3 regions of the Lacrimispora sphenoides JCM 1415 genome follow, and region 1 is predicted to be linked to each of the others. Evidence: riboswitches for the same ligand, from Rfam matches in the RefSeq annotation. Region 1 holds a riboswitch; each other region holds the start of a gene.
The links. A riboswitch is a leader RNA that binds a small molecule or an ion and turns the genes downstream of it on or off. The one in region 1 is predicted to bind thiamine pyrophosphate.
Positions count from the first base shown of each region.

Region 1 (10,512 bases):
TGTTCCATGGTAGAGCGGGCAAAGGATTATATCGTGGACGGGGACATATTCCAGGCAGTGCTTTCCAGACAGTTTACAAGTGATTACCAGGACAGTCTTCTCAATGCCTACCGGGTTTTAAGAACCACCAATCCATCCCCCTACATGGTATATCTTCACATGGAGGATACAGAAATCATAAGTACTTCCCCTGAAACCCTGGTCCGCTTAAAGAATGGACGGCTCACCACCTTTCCGGTAGCCGGCTCCAGACCCAGGGGTAGGAACGAGGATGAAGACCATCGGCTTTCCAAAGAGCTTCTGGAAGACGAAAAGGAGCTGGCAGAGCACAACATGCTGGTGGACTTGGGAAGAAATGATCTTGGTAAAATCGCGGTATTTTCCACGGTGGAGGTAACAGGCTATCAAATGATCCACCGTTATTCCAAAATCATGCACATCTGTTCCCAGGTGGAAGCGGACATTACTCCTGACCGGGATGCCTTTCATGCCATTGAGGCGGTCCTTCCGGCAGGCACCCTTTCCGGAGCTCCGAAAATCCGGGCCTGTGAGATCATCGAAGAACTGGAAACAGAGCCAAGGGGTATTTACGGAGGGGCTCTGGGCTACATTAATTTCACCGGAAACATGGACACCTGCATCGCCATACGCATGGCGGTAAAGAGTCAGGGAAAGGTATACGTTCAGGCGGGCGGCGGCATCGTGGCTGACAGCGTTCCGGAACGGGAGTACGAAGAATCGGAAAACAAGGCAAAGGCCGTGATCCGGGCCATTGAAACCGCAGGGGAGGTAAATGACTGATGATTCTACTGATCGATAATTACGACAGCTTTACCTACAACCTGGTCCAGATGTTCGGCGGCCTGAATCCGGATATCAGGGTCATACGGAATGATGAGATGACCGCGGAAGAAATAAGGGAATTATCTCCAAGACACATCATCCTCTCCCCTGGTCCCGGCTATCCAAAAGACGCAGGAGTATGCGAGGACGTGGTGAAAAAGCTTTCAGGAACGATCCCCATTCTTGGGGTATGCCTGGGGCACCAGGGTATCTGTGAAGTATTCGGGGCAGAGATCACCCACGCAAGGAAGCTGATGCATGGAAAACAGAGCCTTCTTGCCATCGATGTTTCTGATCCCATCTTCCACGGGCTTCCAAAACAGATCCTGGCAGCAAGATACCACTCTCTCATCGCCGCAAAAGATTCTCTTCCTCATTGCCTGACCGTTATCGGGACTGATGATATGGGGGAAATCATGGCAGTAAAGCATAAGGAATATCCCCTTTACGGGCTTCAGTTCCATCCGGAATCCATCCTGACCCCAGATGGAATGACCATACTTAAGAATTTTTTATCCATTCATATAAAGGAGGCAGATTAGATGATTCAGCAGGCAATCCATGAAGTAATATCAGGGCAGGATTTAAGCTTTGAAGCAGCAAAAGAGGTCATGAATGAGATCATGAGCGGGGAAACCACCCCAGCCCAGATGGCAGCATTTTTAACAGGTCTTCGGATGAAGGGTGAGACCATTGACGAGATCACTGCCTGTGCCACGGTCATGCGGGAAAAGGCATTAAGGCTGGAACCGGACTTTCCGGTCATTGATATCGTTGGAACCGGCGGCGACGAGGCAGGGACCTTTAACATTTCCACATCCAGCGCGTTTGTGGTGGCCGCAGGAGGAGTTCCGGTGGCAAAGCACGGCAACCGCAGCGTTTCCAGCAAAAGCGGGGCTGCCGATGTGTTGGAGCACCTTGGTGTGAATTTAAATCTTACAGCGGAGCAGTCGGGGATCCTATTAAAGGAAACGGGCATGTGTTTCCTCTTTGCCCAGGCATACCATTCCTCTATGAAATACGCCGGACCTGTGCGGAAAGAGCTTGGAGTGCGGACCATCTTTAATATCTTAGGCCCTCTCTCCAATCCGGCCGGAGCCACCATGCAGCTTTTAGGGGTCTATGACCGGAAGCTGGTAGAACCCCTGGCCCAGGTATTAAGCAACCTGGGAGTCAAGCGGGGACTGGTGGTCTGCGGAGATGACGGGCTTGATGAAGCCACGGTCACCGGTCCCAGTCACGTATGCGAGATCCGTTTCGGAGAACTGACGCCCTATGAGATCACACCGGAGCAGTTTTCCTTAAACCGCTGCATTCTTCCAGAGCTGGTGGGCGGCACACCTGCAGAAAATGCCCAGATCACCAGGGATATCTTAAACGGAAAGCTCCGCGGGCCAAAGCGGGATATCGTCATCCTAAACTCTGCTTTAAGCCTGTACCTGGGAATCGATGACTGCACGATTTCCCAGTGCATCAAAAAAGCGGCCCATCTCATTGATTCGGGAAAAGCCGCCATAAAGCTTGAGGAGTTTATAAAAAAGACCAATGAGGTGGTTTTATGATACTTGACAAACTGGCTGCTGCCTCCAGAAAACGGGTGGCCGCAACAAAAGAAAAAATCCCTATGAAGGCCATGGAAAACCTGGCATTTGAAGCCTTGGAAAAAACGAAGGGAAATAATCTTTCCTTTGAACGAAGTCTCTCCTCCCCAGGCATTTCATTTATCTGTGAGATAAAACGCGCCTCTCCTTCCAAGGGCCTCATAGCCCCCGAGTTCCCCTATGTGGAGATCGCAAGGGATTACGAAACTGCAGGGGCGGATGCCATATCCGTTCTCACGGAACCGGAATACTTTCTCGGGAGCAACGACTACCTGACAGAAATCAGCCATGAGGTGCAAATTCCCCTTCTGAGAAAAGATTTTACGGTGGACCCTTATCAGATTTACGAGGCAAAGGCCATAGGCGCTTGTGCGGTTCTCCTCATCTGTGCCCTTCTGGATACAAACGCCCTGAAAGAAAATCTAAGGCTATGCCAAGACCTTGGCTTAAGCGCACTGGTCGAGGCCCACGACGAGGAGGAGATCCACTCCGCCCTTTCAGCGGGAGCCAGGATCATCGGAGTAAATAACCGGAATTTAAAAACCTTTGAGGTGGATTTTAATAATTCCCTCCGCTTAAGGAGGCTGGTCCCCCCTGATGTGCTCTTCGTGGCAGAAAGCGGAATCAAAACAGAAACAGACATCAAATTCCTGTCAGAAGCCGGGGTAAATGCCGTTTTGATCGGGGAAAGCCTGATGCGTTCCCCTGACAAAAAGAAAATCATAAGCGGTTTTAAGAGGGCGGCGCAATGAACTTCAAAGGAAAAAAGATCAAAATATGCGGACTGACCCGAAGGGAGGATATCCTGGCAGTGAATACCTGGAAGCCGGATTATGCAGGCTTTGTATTCGCCCCTGGAAAGCGCCGGATTACAGGGCCGAAGGCACAGGAACTTAGAGAGCTGCTGCTGCCGGAGATACCTGCAGTGGGCGTTTTCGTAAACCACCCCATAGACGATATCCTGTCCCTTACCGGGAATGGAATCATTGACCTGATCCAGCTTCACGGTGATGAGGACCGGGATTATATGATGGAATTAAAAAGCTACCTGGCCCCCGGCTTTCCTGTCATGAAGGCCATACGGGTCCGGCAGTCAGTAGATATGAAGAAGGCTGAAAACCTTCCTGCGGATTTCCTGCTTTTTGATACTTATACCAAAGGACTTTACGGCGGCAGCGGGAAAACCTTTGACTGGTCCATGATACCGGACATAAAAAAGCCCTGGTTCCTGGCAGGAGGCATAGACTCCTCAAACGTCAGGCAGGCCATGAAAACAAAGGCCTTTTGCCTGGATCTAAGCAGTTCCGTGGAAACAGAGGGCAAAAAAGACCCGCAAAAAATAAAAGAGATCATACAAATAGTAAGGAGTGAACAGCCATGTCAAAAGGAAAATTTGGACAGCACGGCGGACAATTTGTCCCCGAAACACTGATGAACGCAGTGAATGAACTGGAAGAAGCTTATGAAAAGTACAGCCATGACCAGGAGTTTTTAGCAGAGCTTTCTGACCTCCACAAAAAATATACCGGAAGGCCCTCTCTGCTCTACTATGCGGCGCGGATGACAGAGGATTTAGGTGGCGCGAAAATATATTTAAAGAGGGAGGATTTAAACCACACCGGCTCCCATAAGATCAACAATGCTCTGGGCCAGGTCCTTCTTGCAAAGAAGATGGGAAAGACCCGGGTCATCGCTGAAACAGGGGCCGGACAGCATGGCGTTGCTACCGCTACCGCCGCCGCTCTTATGGGAATGGAATGTGAAGTTTTCATGGGCAAAGAAGATACGGACCGTCAGGCCTTAAACGTATTCCGCATGGAGCTTTTGGGCACAAAGGTTCACGCTGTCACAAGCGGCACCCAGACCTTAAAGGATGCGGTCAATGAGACCATGAGAGAATGGACCAACCGGGTGGCAGATACCCATTATGTCTTAGGCTCTGTCATGGGCCCTCACCCTTTTCCGACCATTGTCAGGGATTTTCAGAGCATCATCGGAAAAGAGGTCCGCTCTCAGCTTATGGAAGCAGAGGGTAAGCTTCCTGATATGGTGATCGCCTGTGTGGGAGGCGGAAGCAATGCCATGGGAATCTTCCATGAATTTGTAAACGAGACTTCCGTAAAGCTGGTGGGCTGCGAGGCCGCCGGGCACGGCATTGAAACAGGAAAGCACGCGGCCACGATTTCCACCGGCTCTCTTGGAATCTTCCATGGCATGAAGTCCTATTTCTGCCAGGATGAGTACGGCCAGATCGCCCCTGTTTTCTCCATTTCCGCAGGACTTGATTATCCTGGCATCGGGCCGGAGCATGCGGCCCTTCATGACTCAGGAAGAGCCAGCTACGTCTCCATTACGGATCAGGAGGCCTTGGAAGCCTTTGAATACTTATCCCGTCAGGAAGGGATCATTCCGGCAATAGAAAGTGCCCATGCCGTAGCCTATGCCAGAAAGATCGCTCCTTCCATGGGAAACGATGAGGTCATTGTCATTAATCTATCAGGGCGGGGCGACAAGGATGTGGCAGCCATTGCCCGCTACAAGGGGGTTGAAATCTATGAGTAGAATAAGCGAAGTATTTTCCAGAGGAAAGGCATTCATCCCATTTATTACGGCAGGAGATCCCGACCTTGCCACCACCGAAGAGCTGGTTCCTGCCATGGCCGAGGCCGGAGCGGATTTGATCGAGCTTGGAATCCCATTTTCTGACCCAATCGCAGAGGGGATCGTGATCCAGGAAGCCGATATGCGGGCTTTGGCGTCAGGAACTACCACGGATAAGCTTTTCAAATCCGTAAAACGGATACGCCAAAAAACCGATGTTCCTCTGGCTTTTATGACTTATATTAATCCGGTTTTTGTGTATGGAAGCGAACGGTTTTTAAAAAATGCGGCTAAGTGCGGCATTGATGCCCTGATCGTGCCGGATATGCCTTTTGAAGAGAGGGAGGAATTGCTGCCCTACTGCAAGAAATACGGAGTCGAACTGATTTCCCTCATCGCCCCCACTTCCAGGGAGCGTATACGGACCATTGCAGCTGGATCGGAAGGATTTATCTACTGCGTTTCCTCCATGGGCGTGACCGGGGTGAGATCGGAAATCAATACCAACATTGGCGAAATGATTTCCTTTGTAAAGGAGGTAAAAGAGATTCCCTGCGCCATCGGCTTTGGAATCTCCACCAAGGAGCAGGCAAGGGAAATGAGCAAACATGCGGACGGCGTCATTGTGGGCAGCGTCATTGTAAAAATTGCCGCAAAATATGGAAAAGACTGCGTAGGGCCTGTCTGCGACTACGTAAGGGAAATGAAGTCCTCCATTTCCGGCTGAGGGCTGGTAAGGGATGTTTCCCTTGACAAGCCGGAGGGGGAATGCTACACTAGTGCCACAAGAGGGAGCTCGTAGGCGGGCTGAGAGGAAGTAATCAACTTCGACCTTTATAACCTGATTTGGGTAATGCCAACGTAGGGATTCATATGGGATGATTGCATATTTCCGAGCCTATACCTGTTGGTATGGGCTCTTTTTCTTGTTTTTTACCGAAAAGCCCTTACAATCCCTACCTTCGCAAGAAAAAGGAGGAACAAACATGAATTACACCACACAAATGGATGCTGCAAGAAAAGGCATTCTGACAAAGGAACTGATGACAGTAGCTGAACACGAACAATGGGAGCCAGAAAAGCTGCGGGAACTGGTAGCGGAAGGAAAAGTCGCCATTCCGGCAAATAAGAACCACAGCTGCTTAAAACCCAGCGGGATCGGCTCCATGCTGAGAACAAAGATCAATGTGAATCTTGGAACATCAAGAGATTTGAATGATCTGGACATGGAGCTTCAAAAAGTAAAGGACGCAGTTCTCATGGGGGCAGAGTCCATTATGGATTTAAGTTCCTTTGGAGATACCCGGAAATTCCGAAAGAAGCTGACGGGAGAATGTCCGGCTATGATTGGTACGGTTCCTATTTACGATGCTGTGGTTTATTATCACAAACCCCTTCGGGAAATCACCGCCGGGGAATGGATAAAAATCGTGGAAATGCACGCGGAAGACGGGGTGGATTTCATGACCATTCACGTTGGGATCAACAAACTGACCGCCAGAAGATTCAAGGAAGCAAAGCGGCTGACTAACATTGTTTCAAGAGGAGGGTCTATTATCTTTGCCTGGATGGAAATGACCGGAGAGGAGAATCCCTTTTACGAGCATTATGACCGCATACTGGAAATCTGTCAGAAACATGACGTGACCTTAAGCCTTGGAGATGCCTGCCGGCCGGGCTGTATAGAGGATGCATCTGATATTTCCCAGGTGGAGGAACTGGTGACACTTGGAGAGCTGACAAGAAGGGCCTGGGAAAAGAATGTACAGATCATTATAGAAGGCCCCGGCCATATGCCCCTTGATCAGATTGCAGCCAATATGAAAATCCAGCAGACGATCTGCAAAGGAGCACCCTTTTATGTTCTGGGACCTCTTGTCACCGATATTGCACCGGGATATGACCATATTACCGCAGCAATCGGTGGAGCGGTGGCAGCTGCTGCCGGAGCAGCGTTTCTCTGCTACGTGACTCCTGCGGAGCATTTGAGACTGCCAGATGAATCAGATGTGAAGGAAGGAATCATTGCAGCCCGGATTGCTGCTCATGCGGCTGACATTGCAAAAGGCATTAAGGGTGCTAAGGAATGGGATCATAAGATGAGCGATGCCAGGAAACGGCTGGATTGGGAAACCATGTTCCAGCTTGCCATTGACCCGGAAAAGGCCAGACGCTACCGGGCCGCGTCAAAACCGGAAAAAGAAGACACCTGCTCCATGTGCGGCAATTTCTGCGCCATGAAGAATATGAACCGGATTTTAGATGGAGAGATCGTCGATATTTTTGATGAATAATACGCAATCAGCGCCCCAACTTGTTAGGTTAAAATTACATAAACAGGAGGAACTTTCATGAAAGATCAAATATCTTCAACAATTTGCAACAACTCTTCTGCCGATTCAAGAGTACGGGTAAAAAAGCTGGTGATCAGCGGAATGCTGACAGCGCTAACCGTTGCGCTCTCCGGCTTTTCCATCCCGGTTGGAGCTTCCAAATGCTTTCCGATGCAGCATCTGGCAAATGTTCTGGCTGGGGTATTCTTAGGGCCTGTCTATGGTGTTTCCATGGCGTTTTGTACTTCTTTCATACGGAATCTCATGGGAACCGGAAGCTTGCTTGCCTTTCCGGGAAGCATGGCCGGCGCGTTTCTTGGTGCCTATCTGTTTCAAAAGACCAGGAAGCTTTTGCCCGCTTATCTTGGAGAAGTGGTTGGAACCGGGCTGATCGGAGGGCTGCTCTGCTATCCGGCAGCCATCTTCCTTATGGGAAAAGAGGTAGCTGTCTTCTTCTTTGTAGTTCCATTTCTTATGAGCACTCTGGCAGGGACCTTATTGGCTGCAATTTTACTGGCAATGCTGCGCCGCCTTGGTCTTTTTTCCTATTTTGAGCGGCTCATCAATGAATAGGGGGAAACAGATATGAGTCTAAAGATTAACCATTCTCTGACCGGACTTGTCAGGGAAAAACGGCCCGTCATCCACTGTATCACCAATTATGTTACGGCCGGAGACGTGGCAAATACCATATTAGCCTGCGGCGGCTCACCCATTATGGCGGACCACCCGGAAGAGGTTTCAGAAATAACCGCCTTATCCGACTGCCTTCTTTTGAACATTGGGACTCCGGGAGGGACTACAAAAGCGGCAATGGAAAAAGCCGGACGGGAAGCAAACCGGCGTAGCCTCCCTGTCATCTTTGACCCGGTGGGAATCGGTGCTTCCCGATATCGGACCGAAACTGCTCTTTCCCTATTAAGAGAAGTTAAGATTACCGTTATCAGGGGAAATGCATCGGAACTTCGGATTCTGTTAAAAGAACTGACCGGGAAGAACGCAGGAAGCGGAAACGACTCTGTTTCTCCCACCCGGGGAGTTGATGCTTCCTTTTCTGATGAGATCAGGGAGGATACCCTGGAATCTCTTACGGTAGCAACCAGGGCACTAAGTGCTGCAACAGGGTCTGTGACCGTCATGACAGGGGCCATTGATATCGCTTCAAACGGGGAGGAAACCTGGCTTATCAGAAATGGCTGTCCCCAAATGTCCCGTATTACGGGCAGCGGCTGTATGCTGGACGGTATAATTGCCGCCTATATAGCCTCCACAGGGCCCGCGCCATCCCAGCATGCCATTTTCGAGGCGGCCGCTCTTGCCACGGCTGCTGCCGGTCTCTGCGGGGAACGGGCAGCAAAAAAAGCGGAACAAACCTTAAGTGGTACCGGAAGCTTCCGCTGCTGCTTTCTCGATGAGGTAAGCCTTTTGGATGAAGATACCTTGAAAGGAGGAATAAATATTGAAGTTTCATAGAGATATGCTTCTCCTCTATGCAGTAACAGACCAGGCATTTACAGGAGAAAAAACCTTAACAGAGCAGATTGAAGAAGCTCTTTGTGCCGGAGTGACCCTACTCCAGCTCCGAGAAAAGTCTATGGACAAACGTTCTTTCCTGGAAGAAGCCTTACTTGTCCGTGAGCTTACAAAGCATTATGGGATCCCGCTAATCATCAACGATGATGTGGAGATTGCCCTTAAGTGCGGGGCAGACGGCGTACACGTTGGACAGGATGATTTATCTCCTTTGGAGGTCCGCCGGCTAATCGGCCCGGACCGCATTCTGGGCGTTACTGCTAAAAATGTAAGTCAGGCAAAAAAGGCATATATGGATGGGGCGGATTATATAGGCTCCGGAGCCATCTTCCCAAGCCCTACAAAAAAAGATGCCGTTCCCTTAACCCTGGAGCAGCTGACTGCGATCTGCCGTTCCGTTCCTATTCCTGTAACGGCCATCGGGGGAATTACGGTTTTAAATGTTTCCAGCCTGAAAGGAACAGGCGTGGCCGGGGCTTCGGTGGTTTCCGGCATCTTCGGACAAAAGGATATAACCGCAGCCGTCCAGCGCTTAAAAGAACAGCTTTTAAAGGTGGTGAGCCCATGAGCCTGATTCTTCCTACGTTCCTCACCATTGCAGGCACCGATCCCAGCGGCGGCGCCGGAATACAGGCGGATTTAAAGACTGCTGCGGCTTTGGGTGTCTATGGCTCCAGCGTTATCACCGCCCTTGTTGCTCAAAATACTACGGGGGTTTTTCTGACGGAAACAGTTAGTCAGGAAATGCTTGCCAACCAGCTGGAGGCCGTATTTACGGACATTCCTCCAAAAGCAGTAAAGATCGGCATGGCCGGGACTTCCAGTTCTATCGAAATCATTGCGGAAAAGCTGGAAAAATATAACCGCTCTCCTGTAGTCGTAGACCCGGTCATGGTATCCACCAGCGGACATTCTCTTTTAAATCCACAGGATGTTAAGACTTTAACAAGCAAGCTGTTTCCTTTAGCAACTTTAGTTACCCCCAATATCCCGGAGGCAGAAGCACTTTTATCTACAAAAGGGCACAAGATATACAGTAGAAAAGATATGGAAGAAGCCGCCGCGGAGCTCTTTCATATCTATCAGGTATCGTTCCTGTTAAAAGGAGGCCATAATTCCCAGGGGGCCGATGATGTTCTATGCTGCAACGGAACTGTCACCTGGTTTCCAGGAGAACGGATCGACAATCCAAATACCCATGGAACCGGATGTACCCTGTCTTCTGCCATTGCTTGCGGACTGGCTTTAGGCATGGGGCTGGAAGAAAGCATCCGGATGGCAAAGTCCTATCTAACCGGTGCATTAAAAGCCGGATTAAATCTGGGAAAAGGACGAGGGCCTTTGTGGCACGGTTGGAGAACTTAATAATCCCCAAAAAGCTTTTTACCGGTTATGGCGGGAAGCATTACATGCTCCCGCCATAACCGGTATTTTCATTTCCTATTGCAGAATCCCGTTTTATTTGCTTTCCAGTTTCCTGTAAAGATCGATCATCTCTTCGGCCATGACCTTAAAGATCTCAGCGCTCATCATCTGATCCTCTGCATGGGTCAGAATAAGCCCCATAGACACTGCCTCTCCTGCCGCTTCTTTCTGAATTA
Region 1 is NZ_LT630003.1:3,535,990-3,546,501, forward strand. It holds gene BMX69_RS16035 (anthranilate synthase component I family protein) at 1-801, shown strand, start outside; gene BMX69_RS16040 (anthranilate synthase component II) at 801-1,385, shown strand; gene trpD (anthranilate phosphoribosyltransferase) at 1,386-2,405, shown strand; gene trpC (indole-3-glycerol phosphate synthase TrpC) at 2,402-3,196, shown strand; gene BMX69_RS16055 (phosphoribosylanthranilate isomerase) at 3,193-3,876, shown strand; gene trpB (tryptophan synthase subunit beta) at 3,822-5,006, shown strand; gene trpA (tryptophan synthase subunit alpha) at 4,999-5,772, shown strand; TPP riboswitch at 5,824-5,930, shown strand; gene thiC (phosphomethylpyrimidine synthase ThiC) at 6,032-7,339, shown strand; gene thiW (energy coupling factor transporter S component ThiW) at 7,397-7,951, shown strand; gene thiM (hydroxyethylthiazole kinase) at 7,964-8,851, shown strand; gene thiE (thiamine phosphate synthase) at 8,838-9,479, shown strand; gene thiD (bifunctional hydroxymethylpyrimidine kinase/phosphomethylpyrimidine kinase) at 9,476-10,276, shown strand; gene BMX69_RS16095 (PTS sugar transporter subunit IIA) at 10,370-10,512, opposite strand, start outside.

Region 2 (10,512 bases), 1.9 Mb from region 1:
GACCGACCAGAAGCTGGCTAGTGAAAGAACCCAGAATATGCTTGGGTTTGAATTCGGCAGGCTATATGTGGAAAAGCGTTTTTCAAAAGAAGATAAAACGGCCATTGAAGAGATGGTCCGCCATATCCTTGAGAATTATAAAAAGCAGATTATGGGCCTGGACTGGATGGGAGAAGAAACAAAGTCAGCCGCTATTAAAAAGCTGGATAACATGACCCTTAAGATCGGATATCCGGATAAATGGCCCAACGATTATGCAAAAGCCACCATTACACCGGTTGAAAAGGGGGGGAACTTAATCAACAATGTCATTTCCCTTACAAAGGCTCAAAATGCTGTGAACAGGGAAAAGGTCCGTAAACCGGTGGATAAAACGGAATGGGGCATGACGCCTCAGACGGTGAATGCCTATTATAATCCCACTGGAAATGAAATCGTATTTCCAGCCGCCATATTGCAGGCACCTTTCTATGATGCTGACAAGGATTATGCATCAAATCTGGGAGGGATCGGAACGGTCATTGCCCATGAAGTCAGCCACGCCTTTGATTCCTCCGGTTCTCTTTATGATGAAAATGGAAATTATCATGTATGGTGGACCAGTGAGGACAGAGCCAAATTTGAACAGCTGGCGGACCAGGTGGTGGCCTACTATGACGGGCAGGAAGGTTATAAAGGACGTCACGTAAACGGAGCACAGACTTTAAATGAAAATATCGCGGATCTCGGTTCCATGGCCTGCATCACCTCCATTGTTGGAGATGATGCAGAGAGTCTGAAGCTGGTTTTTGAGCAGTTCGCAACCATATGGGCGGCGAAATATACACCGGAAAGCATGATCAGGAGGTTAAACACGGATGTTCATTCTCCGGCCAAGGTGAGGGTTAATGCAGTGCTTAGCGCTACCGACGCTTTCTATAAGGCTTATCCGGAAATAAAGGAAGGAGATGCCATGTACGTGGCACCCCAAAAGCGGGTGAAAATCTGGTAAGACAAGATAAGAGTGGCTGCGGCAAATAGTTATGCTATTTTGCCGCAGCTTTTCTTTCTGTGCTTTTCTGTGATGGACAAAAAGATTTCACAAAAATCTTGACAACTGCCCTGCGTTAGTGTATACTAACTATTGCGTAATGGGAATGATTCTCATTAATATTATTAAATAACATTTCATAGGTATACCTTTACGTCCCGCAATGCAGAACTGGCCCCTGTCCTAAATGCAAGGGCAATATGAAAAAGAAAGAAGATGATGGATGATGCCTCTGACAATGGTGAGAACAGGCGAACCGAATGTGATCCGCAAGGTAGGCGGCAAGGAGGAAACAAGACGCTTTTTAGAGAATCTGGGCTTTGTGTCCGGAGGAGTTGTGACGGTTGTTTCTGAAATGGGCGGTAATATGATTGTGAATGTTAAGGATTCCAGAGTGGCCATTGGCAAAGATATGGCCAATAAGATTCTGGTGGAATAGAGAGGGAGGAAGACAATGACATTAAAGGAAATTCCATGCGGAAAAACAGTTAAGGTAACAAAGCTTACCGGGGAAGGACCAATCAAAAGACGGATCATGGACATGGGAATCACAAAAGGTGTGGACATTTATGTGAGAAAGGTTGCTCCCCTTGGGGATCCGGTTGAAGTGACGGTAAGAGGATATGAATTATCCCTGCGGAAAGCGGATGCGGAAATGATTCTTGTAGAGTAATTTTTGCAAGTAAGTTAGTTAAGACTAATATCCGATAAATCAGATGCTGACAGGCAGAAAGAGGTAGAGTATGTCAATTAAGATTGCATTAGCAGGTAATCCAAACTGCGGAAAGACAACACTGTTTAACGCGCTTACGGGATCCAATCAGTTTGTGGGGAACTGGCCGGGCGTAACAGTAGAGAAGAAAGAAGGAAAGCTGAAAGGCCATAAAGATGTGATCATCATGGACCTTCCCGGCATTTATTCACTTTCTCCCTATACCCTGGAAGAGGTGGTAGCGAGAAATTATCTGATCACTGACCGGCCGGATGCGATTTTAAATATCGTAGACGGAACCAATATTGAGCGTAACTTATACTTGTCCACACAGCTTATGGAACTGGGTATTCCGGTGATCATGGCAGTCAACATGATGGATATTGTTGAGAAAAACGGAGACAAGATACATATCCAAAAGCTGAGCCAGAAGCTGGGCTGTGATGTCGTTGAGATTTCCGCATTAAAGGGAACCGGAATACAGGAAGCGGCAAAAAAGGCCGTAGCCCTGGCTAATCTGAAAAACAATACGGCTCCAGTCCATAAATTCGCACCGGAAGTGGAATCTGTTCTGGATTCTATAGAAGATAAGCTGGGGAATGAAATTCCGGAAGAGCAGAAGCGCTTCTTTGCCATCAAGCTTTTAGAAAAAGATAATAAGATCCAGACCCAGATGAAGCATGTGCCGGATGTATCGGAAGAAATCAACCGGATCGAAAAAGAAATGGATGACGACACCGAGAGCATCATCACCAATGAGCGTTATGTTTATATTTCATCCATCATCCATGAGTGTTTTACTCGCAATAAAGTAGAAAAACTGACTATTTCTGATAAGATTGACAGGATCGTAACAAACCGCTTCCTGGCTCTGCCTATCTTTGCACTGGTTATGTTTCTTGTATATTATGTTTCTGTAACAACCGTTGGAACCTGGGCAACTGACTGGGCCAATGACGGCGTATTCGGAGAGGGCTTTAGTTTCTTTGGCCTTGAAGTTCCCGGTGTGCCTGTTGTTGTAGAAGGCGTTTTAACTGCTGTAGGCTGTGCAGATTGGCTGCAGGGACTGATTCTTGACGGAATTATAGCCGGTGTCGGCGCTGTTCTTGGTTTCGTGCCTCAGATGCTGGTACTCTTCATCTTCCTGGCGTTTTTGGAGGCCTGCGGCTACATGGCGAGAGTTGCTTTCATCATGGACCGTATTTTCCGCCGGTTTGGTCTTTCCGGCAAGTCTTTTATCCCGATGTTAATCGGAAGCGGCTGCGGCGTGCCTGGAATTATGGCTTCCCGTACCATTGAAAATGACCGTGACCGTAAGATGACGATCATGACAACTACCTTTATTCCCTGCGGAGCAAAGCTTCCCATCATCGCTTTGATTGCAGGTGCATTGTTTGGCGGAGCAGCCTGGGTGGCTCCAAGTGCTTACTTTGTAGGAATAGCAGCCATCGTTTGCTCAGGAATTATTTTAAAGAAGACAAAAATGTTTGCAGGAGATCCGGCGCCTTTTGTTATGGAACTTCCGGCTTACCATATGCCTACCGTTGGAAATATTTTAAGAAGTATGTGGGAACGCGGCTGGTCCTTTATTAAAAAAGCAGGTACCATCATTCTTTTAGCAACCATCTTTGTTTGGTTTACTTCCTTCTTTGGCTGGGTTGACGGCCAGTTCAGGATGTTAGACGCTTTGGAACTTGATCACAGCATTCTTGCGGCAGTTGGAGGAACAATTAGCTGGATCTTCGCACCTCTTGGCTGGGGTGACTGGAAATCTGCGGTTGCAGCCATTACCGGACTGATTGCAAAAGAAAACGTAGTAGGCACGTTCGGTATCCTGTTCGGTTTTGCGGAAGTTGCAGAAGACGGATCTGAAATCTGGGGAACGCTTGCAAGCAGCATGACTCCTTTGGCAGCATATTCCTTCCTGATATTCAATCTACTTTGTGCCCCGTGCTTTGCTGCTATGGGAGCCATCAAAAGAGAGATGAACAATATCAGATGGTTCTGGTTTGCTGTCGGATATCAGTCACTTCTGGCTTATGTCGTATCCCTGTGCGTTTTCCAGATCGGGTCCCTGATTTACACAGGAACTTTTGGAATCTTTACTATCGTTGCCTTTGCCCTGATCGCAGGATTTATTTACCTGCTGGTAAGGCCGTCAAAAGAACAAAAGGTATCAAACATTCATTTAAACAAAGTGGCAGGAGCGAAATAGGCTTGCCCCATGAGAGCCTGCACCTAATCTGCAGGCTCGAACTATAAGGAGGTACTTTATGGGAACACTGGTTGTTTTTATCGTTGTTGCCGGGCTGGTGTCATTGGCAGTAAGAAGCATGGTCAATGACAAAAAGAACGGAAAATCCATTCAGTGCGGCGGAGATTGTAAACACTGCGGAGGCCATTGCCATTAAGAACGGCGGCAGCTGGAAGAATTAAGCGGAGGCGCGCAAATGGAGAAATTAACGAACATCAATGAAAAAAGAAAAACGCCTGATTCCAGAAGCTATCACAGGACCAGAATGCAGAAAGAGCTGATCATAGAAAAGCTGAAGGAAAAGGGCTGCAGAATCACAAAGCAGCGCAGTACGCTGTTAGATATCATATTGGAGCATGAATGCTCCAGCTGCAAGGAGATTTATTATAAGGCATCAGGCGTTGATGAGACAATCGGCGCTGCGACCGTCTACCGGATGGTCAATATCCTGGAGGAGATCGGAGCCATCAGCCGAAAGAACATGTATAAGGTGGTTTATTCGGAAACCTGCCCCATGGAGGAGGCATGTACAGTAGTTTTAGACGATGAGACCACCTATCAGCTTTCTGCAAAGAACTGGAACTCAGTGGTTCAGGCCGGCCTTGCCGCCTGCGGATACCTGGACGGTCAGAAAATATCCTCCATCATTGTCAGACCTTGTGATTGTGAAAACGCTGACTGCATCTGATATCTGATATGAAGTTGACGATAACCAACTAAAGGAACAGGTTTAGAAACCTATGAATAGAGGATCAGAATTTAAGTTATGCACGAATAATGTACGATCCGGTGATCGGGGCCCTGGCATTAAAGCATTGGGGTTACTTGACTTTCTGACCGTACCGTTGTATACTTGCAATGAAAATTAAAAGGGGTGCTGGAGAAAATCCGGCTGAGATAAGGCAGCATTGCTTTAAACCCTGTAACCTGATCTGGATAATGCCAGCGTAGGAAGCTTTCAGGCTAAGCCTGTTCACCCGCCCGGATATCCGGGCGGGTTTTTGATTTCTATTAATGATAAAAGGAGAGAGAAGACATGAATGCAAGCGTAGCGATCCAGACATTGCCTGAGGCAAAGAATGATGAGGAACTGATCCGTATTGTTGACCAGGTGATCGATTATATTAAGAGCACAGGACTGAACTATTATGTGGGGCCTTTTGAAACCGCCATTGAAGGGGATTATGATGAACTGATGGACATTGTTAAGGAATGCCAGCACATTGCCATAAGAGCAGGTGCTCCCTCTGTTGCCGCTTATATCAAAGTCACCTACCGGCCGGAAGGGGAGGTACTTACCATTGAAAAGAAAGTCACAAAGCATCACAAGTAAGCTTTGGTCCAGCTCTGCGGTTATTGGGCTTCTGGTATTGTGGCAGGGGATCAGTTCATTCGGTCTTGTGGACCGCTTTCTGCTCCCTTCGCCCGTCAGTGTCGGAAGGGCATTCGCCAAGGAATTCCCGGTACTGGCAGTCAATGCGGGAATCACCCTTGCCGAGGCGTTTACCGGGCTTTTCCTGGGGGTGGCAACCGGTTTTGTGATCGCTGTGATCATGGATCATTTTGAAGGACTTTACCGGGCTTTTTATCCGCTGATCGTTCTGACACAGACCGTTCCCACGGTTGCCATTGCCCCTCTACTGGTATTGTGGTTTGGCTACGGAATGGCTCCTAAGGTGATCCTCATTGTCTTAACTACCTTCTTTCCCATTACCGTGGGCATGCTTTCCGGTTTTAAATCAGTGAATCCGGATGCGGTGAATCTTTTAAAATCCATGGGAGCCGGAAGAGTAAAAATATTTCGTTATATTAAGCTTCCCGGAGCTATGGGACAGTTTTTTGCAAGTCTTCGCATCTCGGTTTCCTATGCCGTGGTCGGAGCGGTCATCTCCGAATGGCTGGGAGGCTTTGGCGGACTGGGGGTATACATGACCCGGGTGAAAAAATCCTTTGCCTTTGATAAGATGTTTGCGGTCATTTTTCTCATATCGGCCATCAGCCTACTTCTTATGAAAGGGGTGGACGTGCTTTCTAAGAAATGCATGCCATGGGATAATCAGTGATATGATACAATTGGAGGAATATATGAAAAAATCAGGTTTGGTAATCTTAATGGCGGCAGCGGCTGCCGCAATTCTCACTGCCTGCGGGGGAACCGGGAAACAGGCAGCAAATACGAATTCATCGGATTTAAAAAAAGTGACATTTGTCCTGGACTGGACTCCCAATACCAATCATACCGGACTTTATGTGGCTGAGGAAAAGGGATATTTCAAAGCCGAAGGGCTTGAGGTAGAAATCGTTCAGCCTCCTGAGGATGGGGCGGCAGTTCTGGTAGCCTCAGGAAAAGCCCAGTTCGGAATGTCCTTTCAGGACTCCATGGCACCGGCTCTTGCAGGGGAAAATGCCCTTCCCATAACGGCAGTAGCAGCGGTCATCCAGCATAACACCTCCGGTATTATTTCCAGAAAAGGCGAGGGGATGGCATCTCCAAAGGGAATGGAAGGAAAGAAATATGCCACCTGGGATATTCCGGTGGAAAAGGCCATGGTAAAAGACGTGGTAGAAGAAGGTGGAGGAGACTTTTCAAAAGTGCAGCTGATTCCCAGTACTGTTACGGATGAGGTTTCCGCATTAAAATCAAAATCAGTAGATGCCATCTGGATCTTTTATGCATGGGCTGGTGTCAAAATGGAAGTGGAAGGTCTTGATACGGATTATTTTGCATTTGCAGATTTGAACCCAGTGTTTGATTATTACACGCCGGTCATTATTGCGGGAAATGATTTCTTAAAGCAGGAGCCTGAGACAGCCAGAGCCTTTTTAAGGGCTGTGAGCAAAGGATATGAGGAGGCAGGAAAAGACCCGGAGGAGGCAGCCCGTATCTTACTTAAGGCGGCGCCGGAGCTTGATGAAAAGCTGGTAATGGAAAGTCAGAAATACCTGGCGGATAAATATCAGGCAGATGGGAAAGCGTGGGGATCTATAGATCCGGAACGGTGGAACAGGTTTTATGGCTGGCTGAATGAGAATGGCCTTTCCGATCCTGAGATTCCAGAAAATGCCGGGTTTTCAAATGATTATCTGCCTCAGTAAGTTAAGAGGATTTGATCTTTGCAGCATTCGCCGGAGGCAGGAAAGCCTGCAAACATAAAGGAGGAAACCATGACTCACTTAAAGGTGGAAGGCATTACAAAATCCTTTGATGAAAAGACGGTCTTAAAAGGCGTATCCTTAGAGCTTAAGGAAGGGGAGCTGGTATCTCTTCTTGGAGTCAGCGGAGGAGGAAAGACTACACTGTTTCATATCATTGCAGGCCTTTCTCTGCCGGATGAGGGACATGTATATCTGAATGAAGAAGAAATTACCGGAAAGCCGGGGTCTGTCAGTTATATGCTGCAAAAGGATCTTTTGCTGCCATACCGCACCATCGTGGACAATGTGGCCCTACCCCTTTTAATTAAGGGCATGAAGAAAACAGAGGCCAGAAAAAAGGCAGGAGAATATTTTAAACAGTTTGGGCTGGAAGGGACGGAGAAACAGTACCCTTCCCAGTTATCCGGCGGTATGAGGCAGAGGGCAGCTCTTTTAAGGACGTATCTGTTCTCCAACCGCATCGCTCTTCTTGATGAACCTTTTTCCGCTCTTGACATGATGACCAAGCGGGGGGTGCATGAATGGTATTTGAAGGTAATGGATGACATTCATCTTTCCACCCTTTTTATCACCCATGATATTGACGAAGCCATTCTTTTATCAGACCGCATCTGTATGCTGACCGGATCTCCCGGCAGGATTACAAAGGAAATCATCATAAAGGAACCAAAACCGCGAGATAAGGATTTTAATATTTCAAAGGAATTTCTGGAATATAAGAGGGAGATTTTAAAGCATTTGGAAGGGATATGATTGCAGCGGGCTTTTTTAAAGCCCGCTGTTTTTTTAAAATTAAAACCTTATTGAGAATATCTGTTTTAAGCACGATTTCTTAATTAATTTCATCCTCTGACTGCTGTTCCAAACGAAAAAGCTTCATATATTCTTCCAGAATCAATTCCGTCACCAGATAAAAACCAATTCTTGATGTAATATCGGCATCTCTGTAATTCATTTTTCTAAAATAGGCATACAGGCTAACCACACTGCTGCCGGAAATCGGGTTCTGACTCATTCCTGTAAGGGTAACGATAGGAACTCCCCTGGTCTGGGCAATGTAGGAAAGCTTGCATATGATATCGGTACTTCCAGAATAACTGATGAAAAAAGCGATCTGTCCTGGTGCCAGGTTATTGGCATACAAGATACAGTTATCACGGTCATCAGGGACAATAATGATCTTATTCAGATGCTCAAGTTTTTTTGCCAGATCCAAAGCTACGATCCTGGAAAGGCCCAGTGCAAAAAATATCACCTGGCGGCTTTCATAAATCAGCCTTGCCGTTTTCTCAATGTTCTGCCGTGAATTAATGGCCAGTGTCTGTTTTAAGCTGTCCATAACAGTGGTCTGCTGCTCAGCGGCCTCTATTCCATACTGTCTCCGTTCATGTATGATCTGGTATTTCAACTCACTGAACCCGTGATAGCCCAGTTTTTTACAAAGTCTAACAATGGAGTTTGGCGACAGATATAACTCTTCCGCCACCTTTGCGATCTTTAAATCTTGCAATATACCGTAATGTTCCAGTAAATAATTGACAATTCTTTCTTCTGTAGGATTCAGCTTTATTCCCCTGTTTGACAGCTGGTCAAAAAAATTCATCTTTCACCCTCCGGAGCCCTATTCTTGATGTGAAATATTACACATTTTGTGTTTATTGATACCTTTTGTATATAAATAATAATATACTTCCAAACACTTGTAAATTAAAATCAATCCATTATTATAAAGTTATAATTTCATACCGGTATTGAAATCATAACTTTAAGGAGATGGAGGATCTTAAATGAAAGAGTTTTGGCAAAAATTTGGAAAATCGCTGCTTCTGCCCATTTCTACCATAGCAGTCGCCGGTATATTCAGCGGTCTTGCGGCAGCAATGCAAAACAGCGCAATTGTAGGGGAAACTTTTGCAAATCTTGTTTACGTCCAGAATTTTATTGGCTTTATCCGAAAGCTGGCTGGACTGGTATTCGGAAACCTGCCTTTGTTTTTCTGTATGTCTATCGCTATAGGCATGGCAAAGGATGAAAAACCGACCGCGGCATTTTCCGCTGTCCTGGGCTTCCTTGTATTCCATTACACGTTAAATTACATTCTGGGACTGAAAGGTATTACCGCTGAATCCACCAGCATCAGCAAGCTTATGGAGCAGGGGATGTCACAGGTGGATGCAACCATTGTAAATGCGAAGTATGAGACCATGCTGGGATATTTCACACTCCGCATGAATGTATTCGGAGGCATTTTGGTAGGACTTCTTGTAAACGCTTTACATAACCGGTTCTACACCATCACACTTCCAAGCGCCGTTAATTTTTTCGGCGGAAAACGCTTTGTCCCGCTGATTACCATTATCACCATCCCACTGGCAGGAATCGCATCTTACTTCATCTGGCCGTTCTTTAACACATTCATCGGACTGATTGGCAACTGGATCAACTCCATTGGTGTATTCGGGCCTTTTGTATACGGTGCTGCCAACAGGCTTTTGATCCCTACCGGCCTTCATCATATTCTAAACCAGGTGGTACGCTTTACACCGGTAGGCGGAACAGCAACCATAGATGGCCAGACTGTCATGGGCGCGTTAAATATCTTTAATACTGCCATTGCATCAAACAGCCAGGTTCCAAATGATGTATTCCAGATGGGCGCCCGCTACGTAGGCCAGGGGCACTCCCTTATTGTTATCTTCGGCCTTCCGGCTGCTGCCTTTGCAATGTACCGGTCTGCAGATGATCAAAACAAAAAAAGAGTCAAGGCACTGCTCTCCGCAAGTGTTACCGCTTCAATCCTTACAGGTGTTACAGAGCCGCTGGAATTTTCCTTTATGTTTATCTCACCGGTGCTTTTCCTGTTCCATGTATTCATGACAGGAATCGGCTATATGGCGGCCGCTTTGCTCCATTGCAGCGTGGGGGGCGTACAGGCAGGACTGATTGATTTTACGATTTTCGGTATTTTCCGGGGAGCACAGAGTAAGTGGTACCTTGTGGTACTGATCGGCATCGGTATGGCGGTTATCTACTACTACGGCTTTACCTACCTGATCCAAAAGTTCAATATTTCAACCCCCGGAAGAAATGAAGGGGCTGATGCAGAAGACGGGGAAACGGCACTTGTGAATTCCGGAAGCGGCACAAAGATGGCGGAACAGATCCTGGAATACTTGGGCGGCAGAGAGAACATCGGTGAAATCAACAACTGCTTTACCAGACTGCGTGTTACCATCAAGGATATGTCTCTGGTTCAGGAGCACAATTTAAAATCGACCGGCGCATCAGGCATTGTCTGTCCTTCTGCCAATCAAATACAGGTCATCTACGGATTGAAAGTTGAAAGCATTGCAAGAGATG
Region 2 is NZ_LT630003.1:183,103-193,614, forward strand. It holds gene BMX69_RS00735 (M13 family metallopeptidase) at 1-991, shown strand, start outside; gene BMX69_RS00740 (FeoA family protein) at 1,254-1,469, shown strand; gene BMX69_RS00745 (FeoA family protein) at 1,485-1,703, shown strand; gene feoB (ferrous iron transport protein B) at 1,774-3,957, shown strand; gene BMX69_RS00755 (FeoB-associated Cys-rich membrane protein) at 4,016-4,153, shown strand; gene BMX69_RS00760 (transcriptional repressor) at 4,193-4,684, shown strand; TPP riboswitch at 4,857-4,969, shown strand; gene BMX69_RS00765 (thiamine-binding protein) at 5,033-5,329, shown strand; gene BMX69_RS00770 (ABC transporter permease) at 5,298-6,059, shown strand; gene BMX69_RS00775 (ABC transporter substrate-binding protein) at 6,082-7,092, shown strand; gene BMX69_RS00780 (ABC transporter ATP-binding protein) at 7,162-7,905, shown strand; gene BMX69_RS00785 (MurR/RpiR family transcriptional regulator) at 7,985-8,755, opposite strand; gene BMX69_RS00790 (PTS transporter subunit EIIC) at 8,940-10,512, shown strand, end outside.
Region 2: linked by a shared signal. The riboswitch ahead of BMX69_RS00765 (thiamine-binding protein) and the one ahead of thiC (phosphomethylpyrimidine synthase ThiC) in region 1 are both predicted to bind thiamine pyrophosphate.

Region 3 (10,512 bases), 360 kb from region 1:
TCACCGTCACAGTAAACAAGGCAAGAAACGGTCTGGTTAGAAGACCGGTCGCCCATAAAATCAAAGGAATAAAGCTGAACACTGTAACAGCAATCTGATACATAAAATAGCTCTGCCAGTTCATCCGATTCACCAGAATCAAAAAAACAATGGAAAGGTCCGCAAACAAAATGGTGCTTGGAATTCCGTAATTCACGGACCAACCATTATAACCCGTAGAATGATCCAGGGCCACTAAAAGTATTTGCGCAGCCACCGTCTGCAAAAGGATCTTAGATGCCAGATTCGCATGGCGCAAAACAGAATATTCAACGGTAAGAGCTGTATATGCCATAAGCCCGATGGCAATGATGGACCACAGAGAACCGGAATAGGTGGCATAATTGATCATCCCCAAAACAGCCCCTACAAAAAACAGCAATCCATAAAAGACAGTAACCAGCTTCTTAAGACGTTTCCTGTCATAACGGATCTGGGGATACATACCAAGATCATCCCGGTGATCCGGAACGCCGTTGCTCTCAAGACTCACCGGAATACTCATTTCTCTAAGAAAACCGAAAAAACGATCCTGAAGCCTGGTGTCCTGAAATACGGAAGTAAAGGTCACAATGACCTCTTCTCCATAGGAGCAGACCGCACATTTCATAGGCTGCCTCTTGGAAACGCCGATCATGATGGAAAACCGCTCGATTTCCTTTCTGTAATCCTCTTCAATATCAATCGGACCGATATTGGAAAGAGTCATGGTGTAGGCCTTCTCATTTTTCCGGAAAACCAGGTTTAATGCACACCATTTTACTAAAAGGGGCGCGGCCCGCAGATACCACTTCTTTTCATTGGAAACATTATAGGAGATGATTTGCTCCATCTTTTCCTTTGTGATCTTTGAATCCATCTGGCTGCTTACCGCTTCCAGTACCTCGGTAAAGGTATGCTCCTCACTGGTGGATAAAAAGTCAATAAGCGTCACCGCAAAAAAATTAGCGGTTGTCTCCGAGCCGAAAAAGGTCCGCAGGTTAATGGGGATACTGATGCCGATGGATTCCTCACAAGGCTTTCCGTCTAGATATTCCTGATAGATCGTAAAGATCAAAGCCGCCGTCAAAAATCTGGTGATGCTGACCCCGTAACTTTTTGCGGCTGTTTTTAACATCTTTAAATCCACATAGCCGTGAAGAACATTTTCCTCATCAAGAGGAAGGGCTTCTCCTGCCAGGTGGTAAGCTCTTCTTGAGCTATATTTACGTTTTTCGGTCTTTTTATAATGGCGGACGTAACTATCCTCTACATTCATGGAAACATCCGATGATATCTTCTGAGAGGCCCGGTGGCCGGTCCTTGAATTTTTCTTAAGATCCAGATACCGGTAAACAAGGGCCTTTAAAAAGTTCACCGCTCCCAGGCCGTCTGTAACCGCATGGAATACCTCCAGATTGATCCGCCTGTCAAAATATGTGACCCGGAACAAATAAAGCTGATTGCTGTGAGGATCAATGAATTTGCAGGGGTAAGTCGTTTCCCGTTCAATGACCGGCATCCTCTTGTTGTCCTCAAAATAATACCAGAAAAATCCCCTCCGCAGCCTCACCGAAAATCCCTCAAACTGAGGAAGGATCTCTTCCAGTGCACGCTGTAAGGTGCCCGGATCCACCTCTTCCTTTAAAACCGCGGAAATCCGGAATACATTGCTTAAATTTTCACTGGCTATGACCGGAAATATCTTTGCCGTATTGTCAAGCCGTCTCCACCGCTCTCCCTGGGGGCTTCTCTTCATACTGACGGTGCCTCACTTCCCTGTATCCATAAAATCGAGCCGCATGTCATACCAGACGGCTCCTCCGTGCACAGATCCGGACACTCCCATGTTACGGTATCCGAATTTTTCGTAATAGTGAATCAGCCTGTCCTTGCAGGTGAGTATCATTCCTTTCCTGCCACTTTTCCCTGCTTCTTCAATAAAACGTTTCATAAGCGCAGCGGCAACTCCCTGTCCCCGCCATTCTTTTATCACATCAAGTCCAAACACGCTTTGGTAAGCACCATCTGGGTTATGAAAATCTGCTTTTTCAAACATTTCGTCACAGATCGTATTCCCATCTGTAACACAGCCATTAATAAAACCGATGATCATCCCATCGGAAAGCTCCGCCACAAGAAAGCTTTCTGGAAAATGATCGATCCTCTGCAAAATGGCTTCTCTCCCTGCCGCCTCTTCCGGCGGAAAACAGAGGGCCTCCACTTCCACCACCCGGTCCAAATCCTCTTTTCTTACTTTTCTAATGCTGTAATCCATCCTATCGTTTCCCCGTTTCCAAAATTGATTCTTATCTAAGGAATTTTCTCTCCCAAAATTTAAAGAAAAGGCGGATTTCCCCGGTCTCCCGTCAGAAATCCTCCTCTTTCATTTACTAGACGCGGAAATAATATCCTACGCCCCACTTGGTATGCACATATTTAGGATCGCTGGGACTGGGTTCGATCTTTTCCCGGAGACGCCTTACATGAACGTCTACCGTCCGTACATCCCCCGTATCCATAGCTTTATTTCCCCATACATAAGTAAGAAGCTGTTCCCTGCTGTAAACCTTACCCGGATTGCAGGTAAGAAGCTCCAATAGGTCAAACTCCTTTGCCGTTAAATTGATCTCTTTCTCAGCAATAAACACTCTCCTGCTGTCCCGGTCCAGCTTCAAATCGCCTTCTTTTATCACCTGGCTGTCTTCCTGGTTATCCCGCTTGTTCTTCTTGGCATTCCGGCGCAGGATAGCTTTGATCCTTGCCTTTACCTCAAGAATGTTAAAAGGCTTTGTAATATAATCGTCGGCACCGTATTCCAGACCCAGGATCTTATCCATATCATTGCCCTTTGCCGTCAGCATGATAATGGGCATCTCGGAAAATTCCCGGATGGCCTGACACACTTCATATCCGTCATATTTGGGAAGCATGACATCCAACAGGACCACATCATACTCTTTCTGTTTTGCCAGATTAATGGCTTCCTCTCCGTCATAGGCACAGTCCACTTCCATACCGTCCTGTTCCAGACTGAATCTCATTCCTTTTACGATGAGTTTTTCATCATCAACTACTAAAACGCTTGCCATACTACACCTCTATCCTCTATTTCAAACCGTTATATCATCTTTTATTTTTTGAAACGCCGCATCTTTGATGCCGGATATCTTCATGATATCCTCGATCTTTTGAAATCCGCCGTGGCTATCCCGATACTTAAGGATATCAGCTGCCTTGGCTTCTCCGATTCCCCGAAGGGTCATCAGTTCCTCTTTGGTGGCTGTATTTAAATTTACCTTGTTTTTTTGTACGTTAGATGAAGCCTCTGCCTGTAAGGATATCTCTCCCCTGGCCTTTGCCGCTTCCACCTCTTCCTTGCCAGGGACCACGATCTTCATGCCGTCCTTGACCTGCTCCGCCATATTTAAATATTCTGCCGCAGCCTGGTTTGTGACTCCGCCTGCTTTCTCGATTGCCTGAAAAACCCGGCTTCCTTCTTTAAGCTCATAAACACCGGGAGAAACAACTTCTCCGCAGATATGTATATAGAAAGGCAGGGCTGATTCCTCTCCTGCACTTCCTAAGCTGGTCTCTTCTGCCGTTAAAGCCGCCGGGCCATCACCTGCTCCAATTCCGGTAACCGTTTCCCCGGAAGATAAAGCCGATTCCTCTGACAGAGAAATCCCTGGCCTGCGAACCTCCTGGCTTCTGCTCAAGCCGTAACATACACCCGCCCCTAAGACACACAGGGCGATAAGGATGATTTTAACTTTCTTGTAATCCATGATATCCCTCCTCTTACAAAAATCTCCAAAAAAGGATACCATCTTCAGCCTATGTTACTATTCTACCTAAAGAAATAAGTAAATACAAGCACTATTTCCAAATTAATTAAATATCATGATTCCGATAATGGCAACAACCGCGCCGATCAGCTTCTTCCATTCAAATCCTACCTTTTCAACACCGAACAAGCCAAACAACTCGATGGCGTAGGCAACAATGAACTGGGAAATTACAATAATCAGAGCCGCTTTGGCCGGCCCCAGGGTTCCCATACTCCTTACTACGGTATAGGTAATGAATGCACCCAAAACGCCGCCAATCAATAAGTACTTTGGCTGTACGTCAAATAGACCGGTAATGTTCTCCCTTCCGGAAAAATACCACAGAATGAGGCAGGTCAAAAATGCAGTCAGTTGTACCCAGCCTGTAGAAACCCACATGCTGGTCTGCTTTGTCACTCCCGTATTAAAAACTCCCTGTATGCTCATAAGCGCTCCGGATATAAGAGCAATAATAAAGCCTGTCATTAAAACAACCTCCGTATCTCCAATTTGTTAATAATAAATCAAGCGGATCTTATTTCAACTTTACTGCTTTTACTAGGTTGTGCTTAATTTGCATTTTTATACTGAATTTACAATTTGGTTATGGATCAGACATGCAAAAACATGACTTGATAAGGCTTGACAAGCCTGTGTATTTGCGCTATACTCACAGCAAAATTGTATAAATTACACACGCTAGGGGAGCCATTGGCTGAGATTGGTAGAAACCAAACCCTCACTACTTGAACCGGATAATGCCGGCGTAAGGAAGCAATAGTAGTCCCCTCCTGCGCACACAAAGGAGGATTTTTTATGTCATTTTTTCTAACTTACTCTGCAGAAAGTGAAGAGTATTTATTAAAGCCGGCAGGATACTTGCTGGTGATCGTTCTATTTGCTGCAATCTTTTTTGCCCTGCATCTTCTTGGCAGATCGTCTTCTAAATCTCAAAAGCTGCAGACCCGCCAGCTGGTTTACTGCGCAGGCGCAATGGCGCTTGCAACGGTAACTTCCTTTATCAAAGTAGCCTCCCTTCCTTTTGGCGGCTCCGTCACTCTGTTTTCCATGATGTTCATCTGCCTCATCGGTTATGTTTACGGTGTAAAGGCCGGGATCACGACCGGTGTAGCCTACGGAATTTTACAGTTTATCACGAACCCCTATATATTCGCTCCGATCCAGGTTCTTCTTGACTATCCCTTGGCATTCGGTGCTTTGGGGCTTTCCGGTCTGTTCAGTAATAAAAAGCACGGCCTTGTAGCCGGATATATTGTGGGAGTTACAGGTCGGTACTTATTCCATGTTATCTCCGGTTATATATTCTTTGCATCCTATACACCGGAGGGCATACCCCCATTGGTTTATACTCTGGGTTATAATGCCACTTATATCCTGCCAGAGTTGGTGTTAACCGTATTAATCCTGTATTTCCCACCAGTACTGGGAGCTATCGGACAGGTGAAGCGGCAGGCATTAAACGGATAAAAAACAGAGGCACTGCTTTTTCTGCAGCGCCTCTGTTTTATTTTTTCAATAAAAAAGAGTTTTATTTTTTAAGGGCAGCCAACACCAGATGCCTGGCCAGCACAGCCGTTGTCACCGCTCCTACACCTCCTGGTACAGGAGTTGCCATGGAGGCAGTTCCTTCTAAAGAATCAAAATCCACATCTCCGCAGAGCTTTCCGTCTTCGTCCACATTGATTCCCACATCAACCACTATGGCATCCGTACCTACAAAAGATGCATCCACCATCCTTGCACGTCCGGCAGCAGCCACAAGGATCTGAGCATTTTTACAGGTTTCCTTTAAATCTTCCGTACGGGTGTGGCAGATGGTAACCGTAGCGTTCTCTTTCAGCATCAGCATGGATAAGGGGCGGCCAACTACCATACTTCTGCCCACGATGGCTACTCTTTTTCCTGTCAGGGCAATATCATTGGCTTTTAGGACTTCCACCACCGCTTCCGCCGTACAGGGTGCAAATCCGGTATCGTCCCCGGCAAATACCCTGGCGATATTTTCTGGTGATATGCCATCCAAATCTTTTCCCGGGTCAATCATATGCTCAATATCCTTTTCCTTTATCTGCTTTGGCAGGGGACGAAGGAGAAGGATGCCATCGATGTCCGGGTTCTCATTGATCTTTGCGAATTCTTCTTTAAATGCTTCATCAGTGATGTCCTGGGGAAATGCAAAGCTTTCCCCTATAAGGCCGAAGCTTTCCATCTTCTTTAAAGCTCCCCGCTCGTAGGATAAGTCATCCGGCCGTTCTCCTACCCGCACAATGGCAAGCTTTGGCGTTTTTCCCTTTAAATCAATCAAAAGCGTTTCTACCTGTTCCTTTATTTTTGCAGATACGGCTGCACCCTTTAAGGTTATCACGTCTGTTTTCCTCCTCCTTATTATGCCTTTAACGCAGCTTCCACCTTCACATAGATGGCATCTGCCTTTCTGATTCCTTCTTCTGCCAGGTGATCCGCCTGAACCTGAAGCTGTCCGGCCTTTTCCCGATCCTTCATGGACTTTGTATTGATGGAAACATTCATCTTGGCTCCCAGCAGTGCGGAACGGATAAACTGAACTCCCACGCCTACGTCACTGACAGCCAGACGACTTCCCTTTTCTGCCAGGAACTCCATGATATCAAGAGTTTCCATGGAACGCTCCATGACCATGAGAGGAACCAGAGTGGCTGCAAGAAGGTGGGTTTCTAAGATTTCCGCCTTATGGAGTTTTTCTTCCTCCGTGCCGGAGGGAAGGCCGTATGCAGCCGCCAAAGGAACAAATACAACTTCGTCTTCATCCGCAAGCCTTAAAAATTCGCTTTTTAAAACTTCCAGCTTTTCAAGGATTGACTGCATTTCTTCTTCTACATCGGCATACCGCTTCTTGCCAAGAGTTAAGTTTACCACCATCTCTCCCAAAGCCGCTCCCATGGCACCGCCAAGACCTGCTGCTCCGCCACCGCCCGGCGTTGGGCTTTTTGAGGATAGTTTTTCAAGGAATGTGTGAATTGTAAAGTCCTGTATCATAATATTGATCCGCCTTTCCAACCGCATTTTATTTTCCATTATTATATAAGGCTTTCTATAAAAAAACAAGTTTAACTTGTCAAGTGAAACAGTCAATGCTAAGATTGTCAAAAATAATTAAGTCCCTGGTTAATCTTTGTTTTTGAATGAAAAGGAGCATGAAATGAAATATCCTCCCTTGACCCTTGGATGGTTTATATATGAAACCCCCATAGATAATCTGGAATTCATTGGAGAAGATGAAGCTCTTCATAAAACCATCACCGGCATCAGCGTGCTTGATAATCCTGACGGTGTAAAGTGGATAAAAAAGAATGAAATCGTTCTTACAACGGGTTACATTTTTTATAATGATTTTGAAATCCAGAAAAAAATAATTGCGGACCTCCATGCCATTGACTGTACCGCATTCTGCATTAAAGTGAAACGTTTTTTTGACAGGATTCCCGACTCCATGATCGAAGAGGCCGCCAAGTATGGACTTGCGCTTGTTTCGGTGCCTTTTTATCATGGTTATACAAACATTATAAATATAATAAACGAAAATCTTATTGAGCAGAAAATTTTAAGGCAGCAATTCATCCTCAGCGAGGCGGAAAAATTTCATGAATCCTTTTTTAACAGAGAAGGAATCATGAAAATGCTTGAGCGGATATCTAATTATACCAATTCCATGACAATGATAACCACAACTACTGATTTCCCCATCTATTACCGCATTCCGCCCAAAGAATACGGGGATTTTTCCAGAATTCACAAATTGCAGATCCAGCCGTTCCATTCCCTGCCGGAGAAAACACCAAAAGAGCTCGTCAGAAAACGTAACTTTTACTGCAATGACACACTCCTTACCTTTCATACCTTTCTGCTTCCCGACAACAAGCATTACTTATGTATTGATATCACCAAAAAAGAGATCGACACCACCATCATGGAAGTCCTTAAGCAGATATTCTCCGTACTCGCGCTGGAACTTACCTCCATTCAGATTCAAAACAGAGCCTTTTCCCAGGAAAATTACTATGATTCTTTTTTCTATATGCTTTCGGACATTAAAAATAAATCCATTGAGGAAATACGGGTGATCTGCGATGCCTATTCCTTTCCAAACGACTTAAAAAAGGTATGCATCACCCTGGAATGCCAGTCAAAAGAAAGCAAGCTTTTCCGCAGCCTCTACAATGCCGCAAACCAGGGACTGATCCATTTGGGCCATAAATACTTCTTATGCCACAACGAAAACCGTATTGTTATTTTTCTCCTGTATCCGAAACAAAAACCTAATGTGGAGGCGGTCTCACTGTCCAACCAGGCTGCCCTGCAGCTGTCGGATTATTTAAAGGATTATCAAACCTTTTTCAGACTTGGGATCAGCCGCTGCCATACTACCTGCACTTCCGTCGCAAAGGCATATGAAGAAAGCCTGCAGACATTGCACCTGCAGACCTCCGACCGCCAAACCACCCACATTCATTCTTATACCAGGCAATTTGCTTTTCATCTTCTAAACCAGCTGACCACTTATGAAAGAGAAAAAATATATGAAGATACCGTCAGCAGCCTTGCTATCTATGATTCCGAGAATAAAAGCGAGCTTCTTGTGACCCTTAAGGCATATTTGGAAAACTCTATGAATTTAACTGAAACCGCTCAGAAGCTTTTCATCCACAGGAATACCCTGACCGCCCGGCTATCCACCATCAAAAAGCTTCTGTGCAGCGATATCACTGCCATTGAGGACATCTTCCGTCTGTATTTGGGAATCTGCGCCTGGGAGCTGTTAAAAAACACTTAAATCCTAAGCGTCGTCGTCACATTCGTTTCCCGTTCCCAGGGTTTGAAAATGTCCCATGGTTCCATACAAATACTGGATCCTCTCAAACTCCATTTCATCATAGAAACTGCATTCTCCCCTGCCGTAAGCCTTAGCAACCTCCAGCATGAACCTTGCCGCCTCTTCACAATCCGTGATATGGGTTGCACCGGTTGCGCATCCTGCGACCGGCGCCTCCGTTGTTATGGCAACTCCGATCACGGGTGCTTTTGTGGCGGTTGCTGGCTGAAGAATGCTGTTTAAGTGATACAGTCCGTTTCCATAAGGCGTGATATCCTGCTGGGAAAGGGCGTATACATAAGGCAGTTTTCCTGTTGTTGTCTGCATCAGATCCAAAATGCTCTCGGAAACCCGCAATATGTATCCTTCCTTTACAGTAGGAGAAACGGCAAAGCCTCTGTTGTTGATGATCCTGTTTCCCTTTGTGGTATCTACGGATAAAATGGCATCCAGCTCCACTGTTACCTCTTCCTGATTCACCTGCGCCATATTCACCGGGGAATCCATAAACGGAACCGGCTTGTGCTCTCTGGTGGGCGCATCCGGGCAGATATGGGTGGATATAAAAACATCGCCATCCAGATAGTCCCCCTTGTTCTGCATGTCCAGCAGTTTCGCCGCTAAGGATAAGGCGATAAGGGCCCCATCCCCGTCAGAGACAAAACCAATTCTCTCCGGTCTGGCTCCCAGGCCTCCCAATCTTCCAAGCAGGCCGATGGTCGGGGCATCTAAACCTTTTGCCTTTCCTTTCGCTCCGGGAATCCTTACCTTAATCATATCGGTTTTTCCCTTTTGTCCCTCCAAGGTATATACTTCCACGTCAGCATCCGGCCTGATGGTTTTTAAATACTCCATTGCCCCCTTTCCGTTTGCATAGCTGCTGTCAAGCAGGTCATGTACCTCTATCAATTGTTTCATCAACATTGCGAATCCTCCAAAAATTTATTCTCGCGAAAGCAGCGGTCAGGCGCCAGGCGGCCTGACCTTGGTGACTGCCTGCGGGGTGTTTTACAAAACCTCCATAAGATCACAAATAGCACCTATATAAGTTTTGGCAGCCGTGACCACGTCCTGGATCTGGACCGTTTCATTATAGGAATGAATCCCAACCGTATTGGAAGGGCCGAACTGGATGGTGGGGATTCCAAGCAGCCGGTAATCCCTGGCATCACTTGATGCCCACTGGTAGGCAGGTATGACCTCTCTTCCCAATAATTCTTCTGTATTTTTCTTAAATGCCAGGACAATGGGGGCTTCATGGTCGGTGAAGTTGGCTTCGCTCTTATAATGAAGCTCATACTCCACCCCCTCTGCTCCGCTGGCCTCCATGATCTGCTCTAATACCTCTTCAATCTCTTCTTTGCGGACTCCGATGGGCAGCCGCACATCAACAATTGCCTCACAATAATCAGGAACCATATTGTGCCTGGTTCCTCCTTTTATAAGGCCTACATTTGTGGTCACATGATCAATGGCCCTTCCTAGTCCGGGAATATTATTTTCTTTCTCCGCCAGCATCTGGGAGTCCTTTAATGGCTTTTGCTGCCTGTCTGTAAAATGGCCCTTTATTTCCGTGAGCATGGAGATATGGGGAAGAACCCTGGATAATTTCAAAATAGCATTCTCTCCCTTAAAATTTCCAAGACTTCCATGGGCCGATTTCCCAAAGGCCTTCAAGGTCAGAAGAAGACCTCCCTTTTGTCCGATCTCAATGGTATTCATAGATGTTGGCTCCGCCACCAGACAGGCATCGGCATGGTCCGCATAGCCATTGGCACACAGCCACTGGGTTCC
Region 3 is NZ_LT630003.1:3,174,718-3,185,229, forward strand. It holds gene BMX69_RS14350 (DUF6320 domain-containing protein) at 1-1,777, opposite strand, end outside; gene BMX69_RS14355 (GNAT family N-acetyltransferase) at 1,790-2,296, opposite strand; gene BMX69_RS14360 (response regulator transcription factor) at 2,412-3,110, opposite strand; gene BMX69_RS14365 (helix-hairpin-helix domain-containing protein) at 3,132-3,806, opposite strand; gene BMX69_RS14370 (DMT family transporter) at 3,909-4,334, opposite strand; TPP riboswitch at 4,540-4,638, shown strand; gene thiT (energy-coupled thiamine transporter ThiT) at 4,665-5,336, shown strand; gene BMX69_RS14380 (bifunctional 5,10-methylenetetrahydrofolate dehydrogenase/5,10-methenyltetrahydrofolate cyclohydrolase) at 5,398-6,234, opposite strand; gene BMX69_RS14385 (cyclodeaminase/cyclohydrolase family protein) at 6,255-6,884, opposite strand; gene BMX69_RS14390 (PucR family transcriptional regulator) at 7,048-8,679, shown strand; gene BMX69_RS14395 (DUF1177 domain-containing protein) at 8,683-9,642, opposite strand; gene BMX69_RS14400 (M20 family metallopeptidase) at 9,727-10,512, opposite strand, start outside.
Region 3: linked by a shared signal. The riboswitch ahead of thiT (energy-coupled thiamine transporter ThiT) and the one ahead of thiC (phosphomethylpyrimidine synthase ThiC) in region 1 are both predicted to bind thiamine pyrophosphate.